One region of the Serratia aquatilis genome, then DNA from elsewhere that is predicted to be linked to it. Evidence: predicted binding sites of a transcription regulator. Region 1 holds the regulator's gene; each other region holds the start of a gene.

Region 1 (8,038 bases):
GGCCAATGAAGCCCATTACCGCAAGGTGCTTGGCATGTTTGACAAAGCGCGGGCAGAGGGTAGCCAGATTGTCTGTGGCGGCCATGCTTTGGCTGGTCCCGGCTTCTTTGTTGCTCCGACAGCGATCCGCGCCAATGGGCCGAATGATGCATTAATGCGTGAGGAAACCTTTGGTCCGGTAGGGACTTTCCTGGCTTATGATGATGAAGAGCAGATGATCGCCATGATCAATGACTCGCCTTATGGCTTGGCTGCCAGCCTGTGGACTAACGATCTCAGCAAGGCCATGCGTATGATCCCGCGTATCCAGGCCGGGACCGTGTGGATCAACATGCACACCTTCCTCGATCCGGCATTGCCATTTGGCGGGGTGAAATCGTCAGGGATTGGCCGGGAGTTTGGCAGCGCGTTTATTGAGCACTATACGGAACTGAAATCGGTAATGATGAGGTACTGATTGCTATCCCCGTCGTCTTTCGCGCCGCAGCGTTGTTGTCTGCGTACGTGAACCCCAGTCACTTACCTGTTGTAAGCTCCTGGGGATTAACGCACTTGCCGCCTAGCTGCAACACGAAATTCATAGGGGATGCCGTCGTCTTTCGCGCCGCAGCGTTGTTGTCTGCGTACGTGAACCCCAGTCACTTACCTATTGTAAGCTCCTGGGGATTAACGCACTTGCCGCCTAGCTGCAACACGAAATTCATAGGGGATGCTGTCGTCTTTCGCGCCGCAGCGTTGTTGCCAACGTAGAGGCGGCTTGCAGGATAAAGAGAATAGGGGGTTAATCTTCGTCGAACCCGGAGTTGAACAATTCGATAACTGCCGCCAGGGCCTGTTGTTCTTCCGGCCCGGTGGCTTCTATTTCGATTTGACGGCCTTGGGCGGAATCGAGCATCAGCAGCGCAATCACGCTGCTGGCCTCTGCCTCGGTACCGCTGTCATTACGCAACAGCACTTCAGCATCAAAACTCTGCACCAACTCGAACAGCTTCATCGCCGGGCGGGCATGCATACCCAGCTTGTTTTTGATCTCTACCGTTTGCTTGACCGTCATTGCTTGCGCTTTTCCAGTGTGCGGTGGCGTGACTGGACATTCTTGCCGCGAGAACGGAAGTAATCGGCCAACTGCTCTGCTACGTAAACCGAACGATGTTTACCACCAGTACAACCAATTGCCACGGTTAAATAGCTGCGATTGTTGGTTTCCAGCATCGGTAACCACAGTTCCAGGTAGCTGCGCGTCTGGTAAATAAAGTTATGCACCTCGGTATGGCGATCAAGGAACGATGCCACGGGCTTATCCAGGCCGGTCATTGGACGTAACTTGGGATCCCAGTGCGGGTTTGGTAGAAAACGAACGTCAAATACGTAATCGGCATCGATGGGAAGACCGTGTTTGAAGCCAAAGGACTCGAACACCATGGTCAGTTCACGTTCGCGTTTGCCCAGCAGACGAGTACGCAACATCTCAGCCAACTCATGCACCGACATTTCTGACGTGTCGATGATCAGATCCGCGCGGGAACGCAGCGGCTCCAGCAGATCGCTTTCTTCATCAATCGCGCTTTCCAGCGACAGGTTTTTGGCTGAGAGTGGATGTAGACGGCGGGTATCACTGTAGCGGCGGATCAGCGTGTTACGGTCTGCATCAAGGAACAGCAGTTGAGGAGAGAAACTCTCTGGCAACTGAGCCATTGCATGTTCGAACACTTCCGGTGATTCCGGCATGTTACGTACGTCGATGCTTACCGCAGCGGAGCTATTGCGTTCCGCCAGCGTTTGGGCAAGCTGCGGCAGCAGTACCACGGGCAGGTTATCAACGCAGTAAAAACCCATGTCTTCCAGCGCTCTTAAGGCGACGGATTTCCCTGAACCGGAACGGCCGCTGACAATCATCAGCACCATGTGGCAACTCCCCCTGGCATCGGAGTGGCGCTTATCGCCACCGTTAGGATCTTTGTTAATTCAGGCCGAAGCCTGAATACATAATAAGAAAACAGTATCGTTTTCAGGGCTGCAAGTCACGCTAGCCAACGGTTATTCGGTAATGATTTGGTAGAGTTCTTCGTCACTCTGCGCTGAGCGTAAGCGGCGGCATACGGTTTTGTCTGCCAATCTTTTAGCAACCAGCGACAGTGTATGCAAATGGGTTTTACATTGATCGGCTGGCACCAGTAAGGCGAAGAGCAGATCGACCGGTTGATTATCAATGGCATCAAAGGCGATAGGTTGTTCAAGACGGATGAACACGCCAACGGCTCGCAAGGTGTCTTCTTCCAGCTTACCGTGTGGGATAGCGATACCGTTACCAATACCCGTACTGCCCATACGTTCCCGGGTAAGAACCGCTTCAAACACCACCTGCGAAGGCAGGCCTAGTTGCTTGGCGGCTAACTCGCTGATAATTTCCAGCGCCCGTTTTTTACTGGTGCAGTGTACTGAGCTTTTGGTGCACTCGATGTTTAACACCGAGCTTAATTGCATTATTTCGTTGTTCATCTCATCTTCACTTAAAACCGCTTATTCAACTATCCGGCCAGTCTGCTTTACCCTGTGTAAAAGACCTGTACAAATAATGCTCATAAGACGATTTTTCGCCTGTTTAACCCTGATGGTAACCCTCTGCACCCACCCCCATAGAGACGGGGCGCATAGGGTTACGGTGTAGCCAAGTAGACTACGATTAGGGCCACTGCCGTTAACGGTAGTGGCCCAGAATGTCAGTGTTGCTTTAGTTTGTCTTTATGTTTATTCAATTGACGCGCGAGTTTGTCGATCAGGGTGTCAATTGCCGCATACATATCTTCTTTTTCCGAGGTGGCATGCAACTCACCACCGTTCACGTGCACCGTCGCTTCAGCAATCTGCTGCAGTTTTTCCACACTGAGTACCACATAGACATGATTAATGCGATCAAAGTACTGCTCGAGCTTGGCAAATTTGCTGTTCACGAATTCACGCAGAGGTTCGGTGATTTCGATGTGGTGACCGGTAATGTTGAGCTGCATAATGTCTTCCTTCTCTATAGAGGTCAAACCAACTGTTTACGCTGGTTAGACGGCGGGATGGACAAAGACTCTCGGTACTTGGCGACGGTACGCCTTGCTACCATGATCCCCTGCTCGGAAAGCAGGGTAGCTAGCTTACTGTCGCTAAGCGGTTTGGCGGGATTTTCCGCCGCTATCAATTTCTTCACTAATGCCCGGATTGCCGTTGAGGAGGCTTCACCACCGCTATCGGTATTCACGTGGCTGGAGAAGAAATATTTCAATTCGAAAATGCCACGCGGGCTGTGCAGAAACTTCTGCGTAGTGACGCGCGAGATTGTCGATTCATGCATCTCCACGGCCTGTGCGATATCTGCCAGTACCATGGGTTTCATAAATTCTTCCCCCTGCTCAAAGAACGCTTCCTGCTGTTCGACAATACAGCGGGAAACCTTGAGCAGAGTTTCGTTACGGCTTTCCAGGCTTTTAATCAGCCATTTTGCTTCCTGCAGATTGCTGCGGATAAACTGACCGTCCGCATCATTGCGCACGCTGTTGCCAAGAGCCGCATACTGCTGGTTGATTTTCAGGCGTGGAATACTGTCGGCATTGAGTTCTACTGCCCACTTATCCTGCACCTTGCGTACCAGTACATCCGGGATCACATACTCCGACTCACCAGTATTGATCGATTGCCCAGGCCGAGGATCGAGCGACTGAATCAACACCATCGCTTCTTTTAGTGTATCTTCTTTTAGGCGAGTTGTTCGCATCAGGCTACGAAAGTCATGGTTAGCGAGTAAATCCAGGTGATCGCTGATAATCAGACGTGCTTCTGCCAGGTAAGGGGTGTCTTTGGCATATTGAGAAAGCTGGATCAGCAAACAATCGCGCAGATCCCTTGCCGCAACACCGACCGGATCAAAACGCTGTACCCGCTTCAGCACCGCTTCGACCTCTTCCATGGTCACATTTGCATCACCTATACTCTCCAGAATGTCTTCCAGCGGTACGGTGAGGTAACCGGTATCGTCAACAGCGTCGACGATAGAAGTGGCAATCGCGGCATCAGTATCAGAAAAAGGTGTCAGGTCCACTTGCCACATCAGGTAATCCTGTAGCGTTTGCGTGGTTTCCCCTTGATAGACCGGCAATTCATCATCACCGTAATCGGTGCTGGTACCCGAAGGTGTTCCAGCCGAATAGATCTCATCCCATGAGGTATCCAGGGGCAGCTCTTCCGGCATGTCCTGTTGTTCCATCGCTTCGCGGGTATCCAGGTTTTCGGTATCAGTGCTCTCTTTGGCGTCAATCTCTTCGTGCTGATCGTCGGTTTGTTCAAGCAGCGGGTTGCTCTCTAACGCCAGTTGGATCTCCTGCTGGAGCTCAAGCGTGGACAGCTGCAACAGGCGTATCGCCTGCTGTAGTTGGGGAGTCATGGCCAGTTGCTGGCTGAGCCTGAGTTGCAAACCTTGCTTCATAATCTTCTGTCTACTTCCGTTAACGACAGCCTGCTGGCATGCCACTGGAACTTAGAGGCGGAATTCTTCGCCCAGATAAACACGTTTCACCTGCTCGTCGGCCAGAATAGCATCCGGTGTGCCGTGAGCGATCAGTTTGCCCTGGCTGACAATGTAGGCGCGTTCACAGACATCCAGCGTTTCCCGCACGTTATGATCGGTGATCAATACGCCAAGGCCGCTATCACGCAGGTGCTCAATGATTTTTTTGATATCGATAACGGAAATCGGGTCAACCCCGGCAAACGGTTCATCCAACAGGATAAATTTCGGATTGGCAGCGAGTGCACGGGCAATTTCCACGCGGCGTCGCTCCCCGCCAGAAAGAGATTGGCCCATACTGTCACGCAGGTGAGAAATATGAAACTCCTCCATCAGTTCTACCGCACGATCGTCACGTTGTTCACTCGTCAGGTCGTTGCGGATCTCCAGCACGGCCATCAGGTTGTCATAAACACTCAGCCGACGAAAGATAGAGGCTTCCTGCGGTAGGTAACCTATACCACGGCGAGCACGTGCGTGCAGCGGAAGAATACTGATATCCTCTTCATCGATCACGATGCGCCCGGCATCACGTTGGACAATCCCGACAACCATGTAGAACGTGGTGGTTTTACCTGCGCCGTTAGGCCCAAGCAAGCCGACAATTTCCCCTGATTTTACCTTCAGGCTCACGTCTTCAACGACTTTACGGCCCTTGTAGGCTTTCGCCAGGTTTTCTGCGATAAGTGTTGCCATAAGTGATTAGTTACTCTTTTTTTGGCCGTTTTTGTCTTGCAGTTGCGATGGCACCAGAACCGTTGTCACGCGTTTGCCTTTGTCGCTGAACGCTTCCATCTGCTGTTGCTGCACCAGATAGGTAATTCGGTCACCCTGAACGTTGCTGTCGAGCTGTTCCAGATAAGCCTTGCCCGTGAGCGTGACCAACTGAGTCGCAACGTCGTAACGCACTTTCTGTGCATGGCCTTTCACCGGTTTACCGTTGTCCTGCATCTGGTAAAAAGTGACTGGATTACCGAACGCTTCAATGTAGGTTTTGTTCTGATCGCCGTCCGGGCGGGTGACCACCACTTTGTCGGCTTTGATCTCGATGGTTCCTTGCTTGATGACCACGTCATCGGTAAAGGTACTGACATTGCTCTGCATATCCAGAGACTGTTTCAGCGAGTTGATGTTTACCGGTTGGTCAGAGTCAGATTTCAACGCCAGAGCCGGGGTGCTGGCGGTCAAAACGAGGCTGACGATCAACAGATTACGGAGTTGTTTTTTTGTTCTGAATTTCATAGTTGGTCTTAACCTTATCAATCAGCTCAGCGGTTTTGTTCCGCAGATTGCCACGCATCTTCATGCCGTTAGAGGTAAAATTCGTTCCAAACAGAGTCACTTCATCATCTGAAGAGACATCCTGAGTGATCAGATTGACCTGAGCATTCTCTGTTTTGATTTTTTCCAGCTGTGAGGTTGTCGTCAAACTGTTTACCTCAACGTGGCCGTAAAGATAAAGCATGCGGTCTTTAGTGAGTTTGGCACGATCGGCACGTACCGACCAGGTTGCCACTGCATTCTCATCAAACAGCGTCATCACCGGCAGGGTAAACCAGCTTAACTCTTCGGTGGTGTAATATTTCACCTCTTCTGCGACCAGTTTGTAGTTCAGCTTTCCGGTCGGGCTATACACGATAGTCACGGTATGCTGACTCTGATAGGTCGGATCCTGATCATTGAGCGGTACTGAGCTGCCATTATCGTTGACGTTGGTCATATTCCAGCCAATCAACGCCAGCGTGACCACCAGTAGTATCAAGGTGATCCAAAGTTTGGTTTTACTCATATAGACAGCCCTTTGGCGTCTTCCAGCTTATTTTGAGCCAAAAGAATAATGTCGCATAGTTCACGTACCGCACCACGCCCACCGGACAGATGAGTGACATAATGAGCTCGCGGTATCAGCAGCGGGTGCGCATCTGCAACCGCAACCGCCAGACCCACTTCTGCCATTACCGGCCAGTCGATCAGGTCGTCGCCGATGTAGGCGACTTCATCTGGCGTTAGAGACAGTGTATCCAACAGTTCGCGGAAGGCCAAAAGCTTATCTGACTGGCCTTGATAAAGATGTGTGATATCCAGGGTTTTTGCCCGGTCTTCCAATAATTTTGCCGAACGCCCTGTAATGATGGCAACCTCGATACCCGATGTTTTCAGGCAGCGGATACCGTAGCCGTCACGCACGTTAAAAGCTTTCAGCTCTTCACCGCTGTTACCCATGTAAATCAGGCCGTCCGACAACACGCCGTCAACATCACAAATTAGCAGGCGGATTTTTCCTGCTCGCGCCATGACTTCTTCCGTTACCGGCCCGTAGCAGGTTTCAACCAAACTCATTCACTTTGTTCCTTTCATTAGACGACGCCAGCACGCAGCATGTCATGCATATGTACCACACCTAGCAATTGGTCACCATCGGCAACTAACACGGCAGTGATATGGCGCTGTTGCATGAGATTAAGGACTTCGACAGCCAACATGTTGGGGCGAACTCGAATGCCGCCAAGCGTCATGACATCGGCTATTTTGGCATTATTCAGGTCGATACCCATGTCGAACACCCGGCGTAAATCACCATCAGTAAAAATACCGGCGATCTTCATCAGGTCGTTGCAGATGACGGTCATGCCCAGATTCTTGCGGGTGATTTCCAGCAGGGCATCACGCAGCGAGGCATCGGCGCTGACGTGTGGGATTTCGTCACCGCTGTGCATAATGTCACTAACGCGCAACAGCAGGCGGCGGCCCAATGCGCCACCGGGGTGCGATAACGCAAAATCTTCAGGCGTAAACCCCCGCGCTTTCAGTAGCGCGACCGCCAGAGCGTCACCCATCACCAAAGTGGCCGTCGTGCTGGTGGTTGGCGCCAAACCCAATGGGCACGCTTCCTGCGGGACTTTGATGCACAGATGGATCTCTGCCGCTTTTCCCATGGTGCTTTCCGGGTTGTTGGTCATGCAAATCAGAGGGATCTGCTGGCGCTTCAATACCGGGATAAGGGCCAGGATTTCGTTGGACTCGCCGGAATTGGAGATAGCCAACACAATGTCTTGGGCAGAAACCATACCCAGATCGCCGTGGCTTGCTTCTGCCGGGTGGACAAAAAATGCTGGCGTTCCTGTGCTGGCAAGCGTTGCGGCAATTTTGCAGCCAATATGACCGGATTTTCCGATGCCCATAACCACAACTTTACCGCGACATTCGGCGATAGCTTCGCAGGCGCGGGTGAAATCTGCATTGATGTACTGATCAAGCTGGGCTAAACCTTCACGCTCAATCTTCAGCACTTCTTTGCCGGCTTGCTGAAAATCAAAGCCCGGTTGCAACTGCATAGTCGACATACTCATTCCCATCGGTATTACCCGTAATCCTTCAATATACAAGGGGGTGGCTGTATTACTCGGCCCATCCGTGGGCGGGACTACCGCGAACAGCGTTCAAACTGTTGCGGCAGATTTGTCCCGAGCTTGCTGCGTTACTCGGCCC
Region 2 (8,038 bases), 630 kb from region 1:
CAGAGTTACGTTGACCAAACGCTGGATCGTATAGATGCATTGATGCAGCAACTGGGCATCGAGTTGGGTGAGGACGATGAAGAAGAAGAAGAGAAGCAGGAAGACATTTTGAGACTGCTGAAAGGCGGTAACCCAAAGGATGTATTCTAACGTGCTATGTGGCTGATCCCAGTAATAGCCCTACTATTGACATGTCATCTAATCTGGTTATTCAGTAAACTATGGCGACTGTCGAAGCGCAAAGCGCGTATTCGCACTGCATCTGCGGTCATACAGCGTAGACACTCGCCTATTTCCCGGCCCAGTAGAAAAAAGAAATCCGACAGGTTTTAAGTTGCAGATAAGCGGCAACAGAAAGGCAAATTGCTCAAGGGGCGTGGTGGTCGGGCATTAAAGACAATCGGTAGATTGGAAGGAGTTAGCAAGCATGTCGGAACAGACGATTGTCTGGGACTTGGCCCTGATCCAGAAGTATAACTATTCCGGGCCGCGTTACACCTCTTACCCTACAGCACTGGAGTTTAACCAGGGCTATGATGAAGCTGCGTTTCAAAAGGCTGCATTGCGTTATCCTGAGCGCCCCCTTTCTTTGTATGTGCATATTCCATTCTGCCATAAGCTCTGTTATTTCTGCGGCTGCAATAAGTTGGTGACGCGCCAGACTCACAAAGCTGATGAATACCTGAAGGTGTTAGAGCACGAGATTGCCGCTCGTGCCCCTTTATTTGTTGGGCGTAAGGTCAGCCAGATACATTGGGGCGGCGGCACGCCAACCTACCTTGATAAGCAGCAAATCAGTCGGCTGGTGGCTATGCTACGCCAGCATTTTGATGTCCAGCCGGAAGCTGAGATGTCGATCGAAGTCGACCCGCGTGAAATCGAACTGGATGTGTTAGATCACTTACGTGCCGAGGGTTTCAACCGTCTCAGCATGGGAGTGCAGGACTTCAATAAGGAGGTTCAGCGTCTGGTTAATCGTGAGCAGGACGAAGACTTTATTTTTGCCTTGATCGCCCGCGCTAAAGCCTTGGGGTTCAATTCTACTAATATCGACCTGATTTACGGCCTGCCAAAACAGACCCCAGAGAGTTTTGCTTTCACCTTACAACGCGTGGCAGAATTAAACCCGGACCGCCTTAGCGTGTTTAACTACGCGCATTTGCCGGCGTTATTCGCGGCTCAACGTAAAATCAAAGATGCCGATTTGCCGAGCGCTCAGCAGAAGCTCGATATTCTTCAGCAGACGATTGCTTCACTGACCGAGTCTGGCTATCAGTTTATCGGTATGGATCACTTTGCTCGTCCAAATGATGAGTTAGCTATTGCTCAGCGGGAGGGTAAGTTGCACCGCAATTTCCAGGGGTACACCACCCAGGGGGACAGCGATCTGTTGGGGCTTGGGGTCTCTGCCATCAGTATGCTCGGCGACAGCTATGCGCAGAATCAGAAAGAGTTGAAAGAGTATTACGCCAATATAGCTGAACGCAGTAACGCCTTGTGGCGTGGTTTAGCTATGACAGAAGACGATTGCCTGCGCCGTGACGTTATCAAGACGCTAATCTGTAACTTCCAGCTTGCTTATCAACCGATTGAGCTACAGTACGGGATTGTATTTGCCGATTACTTTTCAACCGACCTGGAATTACTGGCGCCGTTTGAACGTGACGGACTAGTCGTTCGTGATGAGCAGGGGATCCGCGTAACGCCGCGTGGGCGTTTGCTGATCCGCAATATTTGTATGTGTTTCGATATTTACCTGCGAAAGCAAGCACGGACTCAGCAATTTTCACGAGTCATCTGACATATAAAACAACGGCCGCATCTGCGGCTGTTGTTTTAACTGAAGAAATTCATTAGTGCCGCACATAGCACAGCAGCAACGGCTGCTTGTGGCGAATGGCTTACGGCAGAACTGACGTCTGCACCATGAGTAATAAATACGATCAGTGAATCCAGCATCTAAGGCCTCCAGAGTTTGCGACACGATCATACTGCTGCCAAAAAACCTGTAAAGCCTTAACTCGTCTGTTTTTTGTGCGCTCGATTGTATTTTTAATCATCAGAGGCTAAAGGTTACTCCATCCCTAATTCTTTCAGCTTACGCGTTAGGGTATTTCTTCCCCATCCCAGTAGACGAGCGGCTTCCTGCTTATGTCCTTGGGTATGCCTTAGCGCGGTAGTGAGCAATGTGCGTTCCATTTCCGGCTGAGCTTCCGATAACAGATTTTGATGACCGGAACGCAGTGCGCGATCGGCCCACTGTGCCAACAGAGTAGCCCAACTGTCTGGCAGAGCGTGGTTACCAACCTCAGGTACGCTGGTTTCAAACAGCTCTCCAGGCAGATCCTGAATCAGCAATTCCTGCCCGGCAGCCATCACGGTTAACCAGCGACAGGTGTTTTCCAACTGGCGTACGTTACCTGGCCATGGTAAACGGGTGAGGGCTGTTTCGGTTTCCGGATGCAGATTTTTTGCCTCGACCCCCAATTCTTTTGCCGCTACCTGCAGGAAGTAGCGAGCCAGACGCGGAATATCTTCACGACGTTCACGCAAGGGGGGTAAATGTACGCGGATCACGTTCAGGCGGTGAAACAGATCCTCACGAAACTTGCCCTCTTGCACGCGCAATTCCAGATTCTGGTGAGTGGCGGCAATGATACGCACATCCACTTTTACTGGTGCATATCCCCCCACCCGATAGAACTGGCCATCTGCCAACACGCGGAGTAAACGGGTCTGTACATCCAGCGGCATATCACCAATTTCATCCAGGAACAGTGTCCCACCATCGGCCTGCTCGAAGCGGCCTTGACGGATCTGATTAGCCCCGGTAAATGCTCCTTTTTCATGGCCGAAGAGTTCTGACTCGATCAGATCTTTGGGTATCGCAGCCATATTCAGCGCAATAAACGGGGATTTGACGCGTGGACTGTGGCGGTGCAGCGCATGTGCGACCAGTTCTTTACCTGTTCCAGACTCCCCGTTGATCAGCACGCTGATAGATGAGCGAGACAGACGGCCAATAATGCGGAACACATCCTGCATTGCCGGAGCTTCGCCAATAATATCCGTAACCGGATCGTTGGCTGGCTGGCTGCGAGCGGGTTGTTGCTGTTCTTGATAATGGCTGATGGCTCGCTCTACTAGCGCGACGGCCTCATCAATATCAAAAGGTTTTGGCAGATAGTCGAAGGCACCCTGCTGATAGGCACTGACCGCCGCATCCAGATCTGAATGAGCAGTCATTATGATGACCGGAAGCATCGGGTGGCGCTGTTTGATCTGCTTAAGAAGTGCCAAACCATCCATACCCGGCATGCGGATATCAGATAGCAACACGTCGGGAGTTTGCGTGGCCAATGCTTCTAGCACGGCATTACCACTGTCGAAGCTGACGCAGCTCACACTCGCTCCAGTAAGTGCGCGCTCAAGCACCCAACGTATGGAGCTATCGTCATCGACGATCCAGACTATCCCTCGTTGCATACAGACCTCAGCTTACAAATAGGCAGGTAAACCGAGAACTCGGTATGTCCTGGCCAACTGTTATATTCAATTTTCCCGTAATGTTGATCGATAAGACTACGGGCGATGGACAATCCCAAGCCGGTACCTCCTTCACGGCCACTGACCATGGGATAGAAGAGCGTGTCTTGCAACAGAGCCGGTACGCCGGGGCCGTTATCTTCAATATCGATACGTGCAGCCAGCCTGCAACGGGTGCCATGCAGGGTGATCTGAAACGCGGTGCGTGTACGCAGCGTAATCGTTCCCCCAGTTTCACCCAGCGCCTGCAGAGCGTTACGTGCGATGTTGAGCAACACCTGCTCTATCTGTTCCGGGTCGTGTTCCAGCTCAGGCAAGCTGGGATCGTAATCACGTATCAGCGTAACGTTATCCGGTTTTTCCAGCGATACCAGTTGGCTAACGCGCTCCATAACCTGATGAATGCTCTGAGTAACGTGTTGGCCGGGGCGTTGCGGCCCCAACAAACGGTCCACCAGATTACGCAATCGGTCGGCCTGTTCAATGATGACCTTAGTGTATTCGGTCAATGCTGGGTCGGGCAGCGCTTTAGCCAGCAACTGCGCTGCACCTCGCAAACCACCGAGAGGATTCTTGATTTCATGGGCCAACCCGCGAACCAGATCGCGGGCCGCAACCTGCTGAGCATGTTGCAGTTGTTCCTGGCTTAAACGGCGCTGATTGTCCATAGGGGCAAGCTCCATGAGGATAAAGCCTTCAGGAAGCATCTGAGCGGTCAAGGAGAGGATATGTGCACGGTTATCGACGACCAGGGTCACTTCATTATCGGTAAAGCCCTGGCCAGCGCTCAGGCTCTCTCGCATCATCTCGATGTTCAGCGAGAAATAACCGAGTAAATCAGGCAATGGTGTACCGAAAAGTTTACGGGCACTCTGTGCCAGTAACTGTTGTGCGGCCGGATTTGCAAAGTGAATCGCAAGCGTTTCATCTAACAGCAGAACACTATTGATGAGAGAATTGAGGACCTGCCCAGAGTCGGGTAGCTTGCCAGTTGCCATATATGCCCTTCATCTTTCAATGCACAGCGTTGTTGGCTGCCGCCGGGCTGTACCTTTAAGTTTATTGGGTACAACGGTTTCTTGCACCTTTTTAGTGCATACATCCTACCTCATCCGCCACCGTCGCGGTATGAAATAGTTTTGCAGAAACCAGAATGGAGAAAAAAGCCCATCCGAAGATGGGCAGGAAAGTTTCCACGGCAACAAAAAAACGATAACTAAAACTATCTGCGTCATCCGCAGAGAGCGCAGTGTATTGGTCATCTTTCAAACTGCAGGTAGGATGGCATTTTTCACCAGCGCCTTCCTGCAATCTGAAAAGGCCTTAAACGCTGTAGTACAGTTCGAACTCAACCGGGTGTGGCGTCATGCGTACACGATCCATCTCTTCTTTACGCAGTTCGATATAAGCATCGATAGCGTCGTCGGTGAATACGCCACCACGGGTCAGGAACTCGCGGTCTTCATTCAGTGCTGCCATCGCTTCATCCAGTGAGCCTGCAACTTTTGGAATTTCAGCTTCTTCTTCCGGTGGCAGGTCATACAGGTTTTTGTCCATGGCATCGCCAGGGTGGATCTTGTTGATAATACCGTCCAGGCCAGCCATCAGCAGTGCAGCAAAGCACAGGTATGGGTTGGCTGCTGGATCTGGGAAGCGAGCTTCGATGCGGCGTGCTTTCGGGCTGGCAACCACAGGGATACGGATAGAAGCTGAACGGTTACGGGCGGAATAAGCCAGCATTACCGGGGCTTCATAGCCAGGAACCAGGCGCTTGTAGGAGTTGGTGGTCGGGTTAGCCAGCGCGTTGATCGCTTTAGCATGTTTGATAATGCCACCAATGTAGAACAATGCGATTTCAGACAGGCCGCCGTATTTGTCGCCAGCGAACAGGTTGGTGCCGTTCTTGGACAATGACATGTGGCAGTGCATACCTGAACCGTTATCACCGAACATCGGTTTTGGCATGAAGGTGGCGGTTTTTCCAAATGCATGGGCCACGTTGTGAACCACGTATTTGTAGATCTGGATTTCGTCGGCTTTCTTGGTCATGGTGTTGAAGCGTGTAGCCACTTCGTTCTGACCTGCCGTAGCCACTTCGTGGTGGTGCGCTTCCACGACCAGTCCCATCTCTTCCATGGTCAAACACATGGTAGAGCGGATGTCTTGTGAAGAGTCGACAGGTGGCACTGGGAAGTAACCGCCTTTCACCGCAGGGCGATGGCCTTTGTTACCGCCTTCATATTTGGTGCTGGTGTTCCAGGCGCCTTCGATGTCATCGATGCTTACGTGGGAACCACGGATGCTGCTGCCGAAACGCACATCATCAAACAGGAAAAACTCTGGTTCTGGCCCAAACAGCACGGTATCAGCGATACCGGAAGCGCGCAGAAAATCTTCCGCACGTTTTGAGATTGAACGTGGGTCACGATCGTAGCCCTGCATGGTGCCTGGCTCAAGGATGTCACAACGAATAATCAAGGTTGATTCTTCGAAGAAAGGATCGAGAACGGCAGTGCTGGCGTCTGGCATCAGCACCATGTCAGATTCGTTGATACCCTTCCAACCACCGATTGAGGAGCCGTCAAACATTTTACCTTCTTCAAAGAAGTCGGCATTTACCTGATGAGCAGGGATAGTGACGTGTTGTTCTTTACCCTTGGTGTCAGTGAAACGCAGGTCTACGAATTTCACTTCATGCTCATTCAGCATCGTCAAAACGTGTTCAGCGGACATACTTAACTCTCCCGGATTTATCATTGTCGTCGGCGTGTGACGAATCTGTGGAACTTGGCATCATTTCGCCTTTTGTAGACTAAAGCGAAAACTATGCCAACTTTTTAAAAGCGAAATAATCGCCTATCTGTGCGGGTTTTGCTCATAGGTAGTATGCACCATTAGTAGTGCAATGCACTAATGTGGTGCAAATAACGCGCTATGGGGCACTGTAGTGGTGCAAAATGCGTGCTGTTGCTGCTTTTTCCACCGTGAAAGGGATCACAAACTGACCTATATACGGTTGTTTATAAGAGACTGTTGTGATCTTGTTTAGTCCCTCGCTTAATACGTGTACAATAGCGCGCTATTTCTAATGCCTGAGGCAAAGCTGTGATCGAAAATTTGCGTAACATCGCCATTATTGCCCACGTTGACCATGGTAAGACCACCCTGGTTGACAAGTTGCTGCAACAATCCGGTACTTTCGGAGAGCGTGCGGAAGCAACAGAACGCGTAATGGACTCCAACGATTTGGAGAAAGAGCGTGGGATTACCATCCTCGCAAAAAACACCGCCATTAATTGGAAAGACTACCGCATCAACATCGTTGATACCCCAGGGCACGCCGATTTCGGCGGCGAGGTAGAGCGAGTGATGTCAATGGTCGACTCGGTGCTGCTGGTTGTGGATGCAATGGATGGCCCAATGCCGCAAACCCGTTTCGTGACCAAGAAAGCGTTTGCCAATGGTCTGAAACCGATCGTAGTCATCAACAAGGTTGACCGCCCTGGCGCGCGCCCGGACTGGGTTGTTGATCAGGTCTTCGATCTGTTCGTTAACCTCGATGCCACCGACGAACAGCTTGATTTCCCAATCATCTATGCTTCTGCACTGCTGGGGATCGCAGGTGCCGATCACAACGACATGTCTGAAGACATGACCCCGTTGTATCAGGCGATTGTTGACCACGTATCTGCGCCGAAGGTTGAACTGGATGCGCCATTCCAGATGCAAATCTCTCAGCTGGATTACAACAACTACGTTGGTGTTATCGGTATCGGCCGTATCAAACGCGGTAAAGTCAAGCCAAACCAACAGGTTACTGTGGTAGACAGCGAAGGCAAAACCCGTAACGGTAAAGTGGGTAAAGTGCTGACTCACATGGGGCTGGAGCGTATTGAAGCCACCGTTGCTGAAGCTGGTGACATCATTGCGATCACCGGTCTGGGTGAGTTGAACATCTCTGACACCATTTGTGATGTCAGCGCGGTAGAAGCATTACCTGCATTGTCTGTTGATGAACCAACAGTAAGCATGTTCTTTAACGTCAATACCTCTCCGTTCTGTGGTAAAGAAGGCAAGTACGTGACTTCACGTCAGATCCTTGAGCGCCTGAATAAAGAGCTGGTACACAACGTGGCATTACGCGTTGAAGAAACGGCAGATGCTGATGCGTTCCGTGTTTCAGGCCGTGGTGAACTCCACCTGTCTGTTCTGATCGAAAACATGCGTCGTGAAGGTTTCGAACTGGCGGTTTCCCGTCCGAAAGTTATCTTCCGTGAAATCGATGGCCGCAAGCAAGAGCCGTTCGAAAACGTGACGTTGGACATTGAAGAACAGCATCAGGGTTCCGTGATGCAGGCGATGGGTGAGCGTAAAGCCGATCTGAAAAATATGGATCCGGATGGTAAAGGCCGTGTGCGTCTTGACTATGTGATCCCAAGCCGTGGTTTGATCGGTTTCCGTAACGAGTTCATGACCATGACTTCTGGTACCG
Region 3 (8,038 bases), 2.0 Mb from region 1:
CACGTCACCTGCTACGGCTGCTTCCTTCCGGATCTGACCGAGTTCACAAGTTAGTGTTGCGGGAGAACCAACAGGGCCCCCATTGACGGCTTCATTAACTTACGAAGCGGTGGGCATTATCGGTGATGGCTAACCAAATAGCAAGCCAACCCAGAGCAACCGCTGTTTTCTTACCCACTCCGGCTGTGGCACACTTCACTAACGGTTTTTACAGCAGGAAGAGAAGTATGGCACTTGAAGACGCCACATTTCGTCAACGCGTATTTCACGTGATTGCCGCTATACCCTATGGCAAGGTAACCACCTACGGCGAAGTGGCGAGGTTGGCCGGCTCATCACGTGCAGCGAGGCAGGTTGGGGGAGTATTGAAAAAACTTCCGGCAGGTAGTTCTTTGCCCTGGCATCGAGTCATTAACCGCCATGGAGAAATTTCACTGCGTGGTGATGACTACATCCGGCAAAAGCAGGCATTAAAGGCTGAAGGAGTTGAATTCTCCGCGCAAGGGCAGATAAATCTGGCCGTTTACGGCTGGCGCTGGGAGTAAACAAAATAGCCTTTGAGGATGCCCCAAAGGCTATTGAAGAGACTTAGCGTTACTGAGCTGACGCTGGTGTCACCTGAATCGAAGTATTCTGCACAGGAACCAGCAATAAATCAGCGCCGGTTCCGTTACGGTTGATCACTTCATGGATCGTGTCCGTAATGAACATAAGCTGACCATTCGACGTAATCGCTGCGCTCAGGATAATGCGCGCATTAGGTTGGATTTCATCAGGTGTATACGGCAATACGAAGCTGAAAGGTGCCTGCTGACCTTCTGTTCGGATTGCGAGCTGTGAGATGACTTTTGAAGGCGCATCAGCAAGTGATGCATCAGACAGTGTCACCGTCAGGACTGCATCAGGCGGCAAAGCAATACGTTGGCGAATGTTAACTGTACCCTGCACTACCGGGCCCTGAATCGGCATTTGCGCTACGGCAGAGGTATCGGTAGCCTGAGTGGGAGCATCCATATTCTTGGGGGAACAGCCTGCTAACAAGATTGTCAGCGCAATTGCACCCCCAACTATCTTCCAATTTCTCATAGTTATTTATCCTTTATTGTTATTTAACAGATAACAACTTAAACCATATTAAACATTAAAAATAGAGTATAATTCTGATAAATCCCCAGAGAGCAGCATTGGAACCACTCAGCTACTTAATAACACTGATAATTAACATCACTCGATAAGCTCAAAACATCCACAGTTCACCAACGGTTACCAACCAGACAATGCAATATAATTGACGTCCTGCCATCATATTAAGCACACTGCCCTAACATTATGACTACGAGGAACGCTACTTTATGAGTCAGGCACTAGAAAACCTCCTTAACCTGCTGAACCTGGAAAAAATTGAAGAGGGTCTATTTCGCGGCCAGAGCGAGGATCTGGGCTTACGCCAAGTATTTGGCGGGCAAGTCGTTGGCCAAGCACTGTACGCCGCAAAACAAACCGTTCCTTTAGAGCGTAGTGTTCATTCATTTCATAGCTATTTCCTGCGTCCAGGAGACAGCAGCAAACCCATTATTTATGATGTAGAATCTCTGCGTGACGGTAATAGTTTCAGTGCACGTCGTGTGAGCGCCATTCAAAATGGTAAGCCTATTTTCTACATGACAGCCTCTTACCAAATCCCCGAGCAAGGCTTTGAGCACCAGAACACCATGCCGGACGTGCCTCCGCCAGAAGGCCTGTTGTCAGAGTCTGAAATCGCGCAAAAACTGGCGTACATGTTGCCAGAGAAAGTACGTGACAAGTTTATTGGCCAAAAGCCGCTCGAGATGCGCCCGGTAAAATTCCATAATCCGTTGAAAGGGAGCATTGAAGAACCTATTCGACATGTTTGGTTCCGTGCCAACGGCGCTATGCCAGATGACCAGCGTATCCATCAGTATCTGCTCGGCTATGCTTCTGACTTCAATTTCTTACCCACTGCACTGCAGCCACATGGCATCGGTTTCCTTGAACCAGGGATGCAAGTTGCCACCATCGATCACTCTATGTGGTTCCACCGCCCATTCCGTTTAGATGATTGGTTACTTTACGTAGTGGAAAGCACCTCGGCTTCCGGCGCTCGTGGTTTCGTGCGTGGGCAGTTCTATACCCGTGACGGAGTGCTGATAGCCACTTCCGTGCAAGAAGGCGTTATGCGTCAGCGCGATGCATAAAAAGAGAGAGGGGCGATGTCGCCATCGCCCCTCTTTGTACATGTTAATTATCGATAATTCAGTTAATGGCATTACCTGTGTTACTGGTTGTAGGCATTTTCACCATGGCTGTTAACATCCAGACCTTCACGCTCTTGTTCTTCAGGTACTCTCAGCCCCACAATCGCACCGGCCACTTTGAAAGCGATAAACGCCGCTACGCTCGACCACACCAGAGTCACAACCACACTCAATAGTTGGATCCACATTTGATGGCCCATGGTCACTCCCGCTGCATAGCCCGTACCGCCCAGTGATGAAGCAGTAAACACACCGGTCAGCAGGCAGCCAACAATGCCGCACACGCCGTGGACACCAAACACATCGCAGGTATCATCCACTTTCAGCCATTTCTTCAGCGTTACTACCCCCCACAGGCCAGCCACCCCCGCCAACAGGCCAATAATCAGCGCTCCCCCCACGCCCACGGTACCTGCCGCAGGAGTTACCGCAACCAGACCGGCAATACAGCCTGAACAAGCTCCCAGCAGCGAAGGTTTACCCCGCATTATCCACTCAGCAAAGGTCCAAGAGAGAATTGCACCCGCCGTAGCTATGACCGTGTTGAGGAATGCCAGAGCGGCAATCCCGTTGGCTGCGCTGGCTGAACCGGCGTTGAAGCCGAACCAACCGATGTACAATATAGAGGCCCCGGTAAATACCATCGGCAGGTTATGAGGCTTGAACGCTTCTTTGCCAAATCCGGCGCGCTTGCCAAGCAGGTAAGCCCCTACCAAACCAGCACTGGCCGCGTTGATGTGCACAACGGTTCCACCAGCAAAGTCCAGAGCACCATCTTTTGCCAACAATCCACCACCCCACACCATATGCGCAATCGGCAGGTAGGAAATGGTGAACCAGATAGCGGCGAAGATGATCACTGCAGAGAAGCGAATACGCTCGGCAAAGCCCCCCACCACCAAAGCTACGGTAATACAGGCAAAGGAAGCCTGGAAAACAACGTGGATCATTTGGCTCATAGTGCCGGTCACGCTATCTATGCCGATCCCTTTAAGCATCACCGTCTGAAAACCGCCAAAGAAGGCGTTCCCTTCGCTGAAAGCCAGCGTGTAACCATAGAAAACCCACAGTACGCACACCAAAGCAAAGGTCACCGTAACTTGGGTCAACATCGAAAGTACGTTCTTGGCGCGCAGCAATCCACCGTAAAACAACGCAATACCAGGCAGCGTCATGAATAGCACCAGCACGGTACAAATCATCATAAACGCGTTGTCAGCCTTATCTGCCACAGCAGGAGCGGCCATAGCCAAAGAAGGAACCAGGGTTACCAAACTCAGGCCCAACATGGATAAAAGTCTTCTCATAATCGATCCATCCCCATTCACTTGACCGAGCTGGTGCTTAAAGTGCCGCTTCGTCTGTTTCGCCAGTACGAATACGAATGACGCGTTGCAATTCGGCAACGAAAATCTTGCCGTCACCAATTTTTCCGGTATAGGCCGCTTTACTGATGACATCAATGACTTCATCTAACTGATCATCGGCAATAGCAATGTCAATTTTGACTTTGGGCAAGAAATTGACGCTGTATTCAGCTCCTCGATAGAGCTCAGCATGGCCCTTCTGGCGACCAAAACCCTTAACCTCAGTGACGGTCAGCCCCTGAATACCTACGGAGGATAAGGCTTCACGCACGTCCTCTAACTTGAATGGTTTGATCACCACGGTAACCAGTTTCATATTGCCTCTCCGCGAATTAAGCCTAGAAAACTCACTCTTGGTACAATTCTAGATAAGCAAAGACTGTGCCATAAATAATTATTCATTATGATTCAGTGCGTTATGAAGGTTGGGTAGGGATTATGGCACTGACTATCCGTTACGGTACCAATAACGGATCTTGTTTTGCACTATTTTAGTGCACTGCGCCATCAAAACGTGCAGCGATGATAACTGCAAAACAGTGAAGGTTTGTTTGTGGTGCAAAAATCAAGAGCTCCTTGATTGAGGAGCTTTTGATGGGAGGAGTAGGCTGTTGAACAGAGAGCCACTCTGCCCTTCACCCTCCGCCTTGATAACAGGCTTTTGGGTCTGCGACGGCACCACGGGAAATGGAGGGACACAGCCTAAAGCGGTTGGGGGATTTCGCCAGCACACGCAGCCAGTTCCTCCCCTACCAGTTGCAACTGGTACATCTGATAATAACGCCCCTGCTGTGCCAAGAGTTGCTGATGGTTACCCTGCTCAACCGCATGACCACGGTGCAGTACCAGGATAGAATCAGCATCGACAATCGTGGAAAGGCGGTGGGCAATAACAACCAGCGTCGTATGTTCACGGATCAGGCGCAGCGCACGCTGAATCGCCTGCTCAGTACCTGAGTCAATGTTAGCAGTAGCTTCATCGAGGATCAGGATTTTGGGAGCCAGCACCAATACACGTGCCATAGCGAGCAATTGCTTCTGACCAACCGATAAATTATTCCCCTGCTCCCCAAGACGCGTCTGGATCCCCTGAGGTAATCCTCGTACCAACTCCGCCAGTTGCACCGTTTCCAGCGCCTTCCAGACCACTTGCTCGCTGATATTGCGCCCAAGCGTCACGTTGGCCAACACTGATTCAGCCATAACCACCGGATCTTGCTGCACCATGGCTATGCCTTGCCGCAAGGTTCTATGCGAAAGGCTGGATAGCAGGCGCCCATCCAAACGAATTTCACCCTCACTTAATGGGTAATACCCCATCAACAAGTTAGCCAGCGTGCTCTTACCGCTGCCGGTATGCCCAACCAAGGCAACAAAACCCCGTGGAGGGACGCTCAGTGAGATGTGCTGCAACACCTTTTTGTCACTACGGTAGGCGAAACTCAGGCCACTGATATCGATACGTCCACTTGCCAACGGACGCTCGTCGCTGCCATAACGCTGCTGGCTGCGATCCATTAGCTCGAAGATGCGCTCGCCCGCGACCACTGCCTGCTGCAAAATCGATTGTTGGGCAGTTAACTCAATCAATGGCTCATTCAAGCGGCCAAGGTAGTTGATAAAGGCATACAATACCCCTACCCCGATAGCCCCTTCCCCGCTGAAGCCAAACAACATCAGCAAACCACACAATACCAGTGCAGAGAATAGGCTGAGCAAAGGCCGTAACAGGAAACCATCCAACCGCAAGGTCTGCATCCGTGCAATATAATGCGAGCGGCTTGCCGCACTCATGCGCTCACCAAAACGCTGCTGTTGGCGGAACTGCTGGATCACGCTCATTCCACCTATCACTTCATTGAAACCGTCGTTGATATCTGCAAGATAACTGCGTACCCGGCGAACAATCGGCGTGCTGTAATATTGATAGATCCCCATTACCGTAAATACAGCGGGGAATATGCAAATCGCGACCAACGCCATACGCCAGTCAAGGCTGAACATCGCCACCAGCATTGCACCGATCAGCGCTGCACTTTTCAGTACCGTGGACACCACCATGACATACAGATCTTTGATCACTTCGGTATCGTTGGTCACCCGCGAGATCAATTGCCCAACGGGCTGGGTATCGAATGCACTCAATGGTTGACGCAGTGCCGCATCCATCACATCAATGCGCAGCCTCTGCACTACGCCGACGGCGGCCTGATTAAACAGGATCGCCTGGAAATACTGCATTACCGCAGCGAGCAGTTCCAATAGGATATAGGCTACGGCCAAACCGCCGACAATCTTCAGCGGTAACTGGCCCCTGGCAACATAGTTATCGATAAAATAGCCAATCAATATCGGACCGGCGACTTCTGCCGCAGCGGCAATCCACAGCATCATCACCGCCAGCCCCAGTGGTTTACGGTAAGGAGAACCGTAAGCCAACAGCCGTTTCAGCGTTGGCCACAACTGTTGCATTTTACTCATCGACCAAGGCCTCCTCTGCGTTTTCAGGAGACTCATCCAACGCGGCTTCCAACTGCTGATAGCGGTACATATCACGATACCAACCGGGTTGGGCCGCCAGTAGCGCATGCCGCCCACGCTGTACGACCGTTCCCTGTTGCATTACCAGAATTTCACTGGCCTCAGTCAAGGCTGAGAGACGGTGCGCGCTGATGATCACCGTACGGTTTTTCCCCCAACTGCGGAGGTTGTAAAGGATTTGGTACTCGGTACGTCCATCAACCGCAGAGAGCGCATCATCCAGGATCAGAATTTCGGCATCCAGCAGCAGAGCTCGTGCAATGGAGATCCGCTGTTTCTGGCCACCAGAAAGCATTACGCCGCGTTCCCCCACTTCGGTCTCATAACCCTGAGGCAACCGCAGAATATCCTCATGGACACTGGCCAGGCGCGCAGCCTGCTCAATCTGCTCTTGCGTTGCCGCAGGGTTACCCAGGGCAATATTATTAGCCACGCTATCTGAGAACAGAAAGGGGGTCTGGCTCACTACCGATATACGTGAACGCCATGCATCGAGTTTTATCTGGGTAAGCGGCAAACCGTGGTAGCTGACTTGGCCACTCTCAATGTCAAATTGGCGCTGGATCAGGGATAACAGCGTCGATTTCCCCGCACCGGTTGGCCCACAGATGCCCAGCATTTGCCCTGGTTGCAGTTGCAGTGCAACATCATGCAGCGCGGGTTTTTGGGTTTGCGGGTAATTGAACAGTTTGATATCAACCAGCAGATTGCCGCGCCCAGCTGGGATTTCGAGTTCACCATCTTGCACAGCAGGTGCCTCTCGCAACAAGCTGCGGATGCGGCTGTAGGCTGCGCTACCCCGCTCGACAATATTGAACATCCAGGCCAAGGCGAGCATCGGCCAGATCATCAGCCCCAGGTACATCACGAAACTGGTCAGTTGGCCCAGAGAAAGGGAGCCGTTCACTACCATCCAGCTACCACCGCCGATAGCCAACAGGTTAGAGGCACCAATCGCGATATAAATCGTCGGATTAAAACGCGCGTCGACACGTGCTACGTGCATGTTCTTCGCCCCCGTTTGCGCTGCAACCTCGGCAAACTGGCTGGATTGACGAGCTTCTAAGCCAAACGCCTTGATCATGCGAATACTGGTCATGCTTTCCTGCGCCTGATCGTTGAGGGTAGAAAACGCCGCCTGCGCCGCTTTAAAGCGCTGATGAAGTTGATCGCCGTAATGCTTGATCGCAATCGCCATGATAGGCATAGGAATTAGCGAAATCAGGGTCAACTGCCAACTGATCTGAGTACTCATCACGATTAATACGGCAAGCCCCATCACCAGGGAGTCCACCAACGTCAAAACCCCCTCTCCAGCGGCAAAGACCACGCGATCCACATCATTGGTGGCACGAGCCATGAGATCGCCGGTGCGGTGACGCAGGTAAAAGGCTGGATTCTGTCGGCTGAGCTGGCGATAGAAATCTTCTCGCAATTCCACGGCAAGCTGATAGGAAGCACCGAACAGCAGCACCCGCCACACATAGCGCAGCAGATAAACGACGATCGCCGTACCAAGCATTAGCCCCAGCCATGCCATCAGCACGTTGGTCGACATCTGTTTCTCAGTGATGCCGTCAACAATGATACCGACCAGTTTTGGTGGCAGCAGTTGCAACATGGCAATAATGATCAGCAGTACCACTGCCCCCAGGTAGCGGCGCCACTCACGGCGAAAGTACCAGCCGATTTGAGCAAATAATCTCACGCGGTTATATTCCAGATGGGTTTACTACAGATGATTGGCCAGCTTACTCAGGGAAAAAGTAGCGTGAACCATTCATTCCGGCACCGGCAGCGCCGTGGTACTTTTGATGGTTTCCATTGCAAAACTGGAGGTAACATCAATCAAAC

The links. Region 1 encodes sigma-54, which starts transcription at its own class of promoters, with help from an activator protein. Its sites were predicted from a motif close to GTTGGCACANNTTTCGCTNT; they were not measured.
Region 2: a site for sigma-54 is predicted at 6,361-6,380, ahead of glnA (glutamate--ammonia ligase). Genes of this name have one in related genera too.
Region 3: a site for sigma-54 is predicted at 4,013-4,032, ahead of glnK (P-II family nitrogen regulator). Genes of this name have one in related genera too.

What each region holds. Positions count from the first base shown of each region.
Region 1 covers NZ_CP173186.1:554,566-562,603, forward strand. The annotation lists gene SAQUA_RS02490 (aldehyde dehydrogenase family protein) at 1-457, shown strand, start outside; gene npr (PTS phosphocarrier protein NPr) at 782-1,054, opposite strand; gene rapZ (RNase adapter RapZ) at 1,051-1,905, opposite strand; gene ptsN (PTS IIA-like nitrogen regulatory protein PtsN) at 2,038-2,499, opposite strand; gene hpf (ribosome hibernation promoting factor) at 2,721-3,008, opposite strand; gene rpoN (RNA polymerase factor sigma-54) at 3,032-4,468, opposite strand; gene lptB (LPS export ABC transporter ATP-binding protein) at 4,520-5,245, opposite strand; gene lptA (lipopolysaccharide ABC transporter substrate-binding protein LptA) at 5,252-5,791, opposite strand; gene lptC (LPS export ABC transporter periplasmic protein LptC) at 5,760-6,338, opposite strand; gene kdsC (3-deoxy-manno-octulosonate-8-phosphatase KdsC) at 6,335-6,889, opposite strand; gene kdsD (arabinose-5-phosphate isomerase KdsD) at 6,907-7,893, opposite strand.
Region 2 covers NZ_CP173186.1:5,345,357-5,353,394, reverse strand. The annotation lists gene yihI (Der GTPase-activating protein YihI) at 1-150, shown strand, start outside; gene hemN (oxygen-independent coproporphyrinogen III oxidase) at 428-1,801, shown strand; gene SAQUA_RS24315 (YshB family small membrane protein) at 1,837-1,959, opposite strand; gene glnG (nitrogen regulation protein NR(I)) at 2,074-3,486, opposite strand; gene glnL (nitrogen regulation protein NR(II)) at 3,471-4,544, opposite strand; gene glnA (glutamate--ammonia ligase) at 4,870-6,279, opposite strand; gene typA (ribosome-dependent GTPase TypA) at 6,652-8,038, shown strand, end outside.
Region 3 covers NZ_CP173186.1:3,963,580-3,971,617, forward strand. The annotation lists RNA gene ffs (signal recognition particle sRNA small type) at 1-73, opposite strand, end outside; gene SAQUA_RS17910 (MGMT family protein) at 228-545, shown strand; gene SAQUA_RS17915 (YbaY family lipoprotein) at 595-1,086, opposite strand; gene tesB (acyl-CoA thioesterase II) at 1,353-2,216, shown strand; gene amtB (ammonium transporter AmtB) at 2,297-3,583, opposite strand; gene glnK (P-II family nitrogen regulator) at 3,621-3,959, opposite strand; gene SAQUA_RS17935 (SmdB family multidrug efflux ABC transporter permease/ATP-binding protein) at 4,346-6,124, opposite strand; gene SAQUA_RS17940 (SmdA family multidrug ABC transporter permease/ATP-binding protein) at 6,117-7,892, opposite strand; gene SAQUA_RS17945 (Lrp/AsnC family transcriptional regulator) at 7,965-8,038, opposite strand, start outside.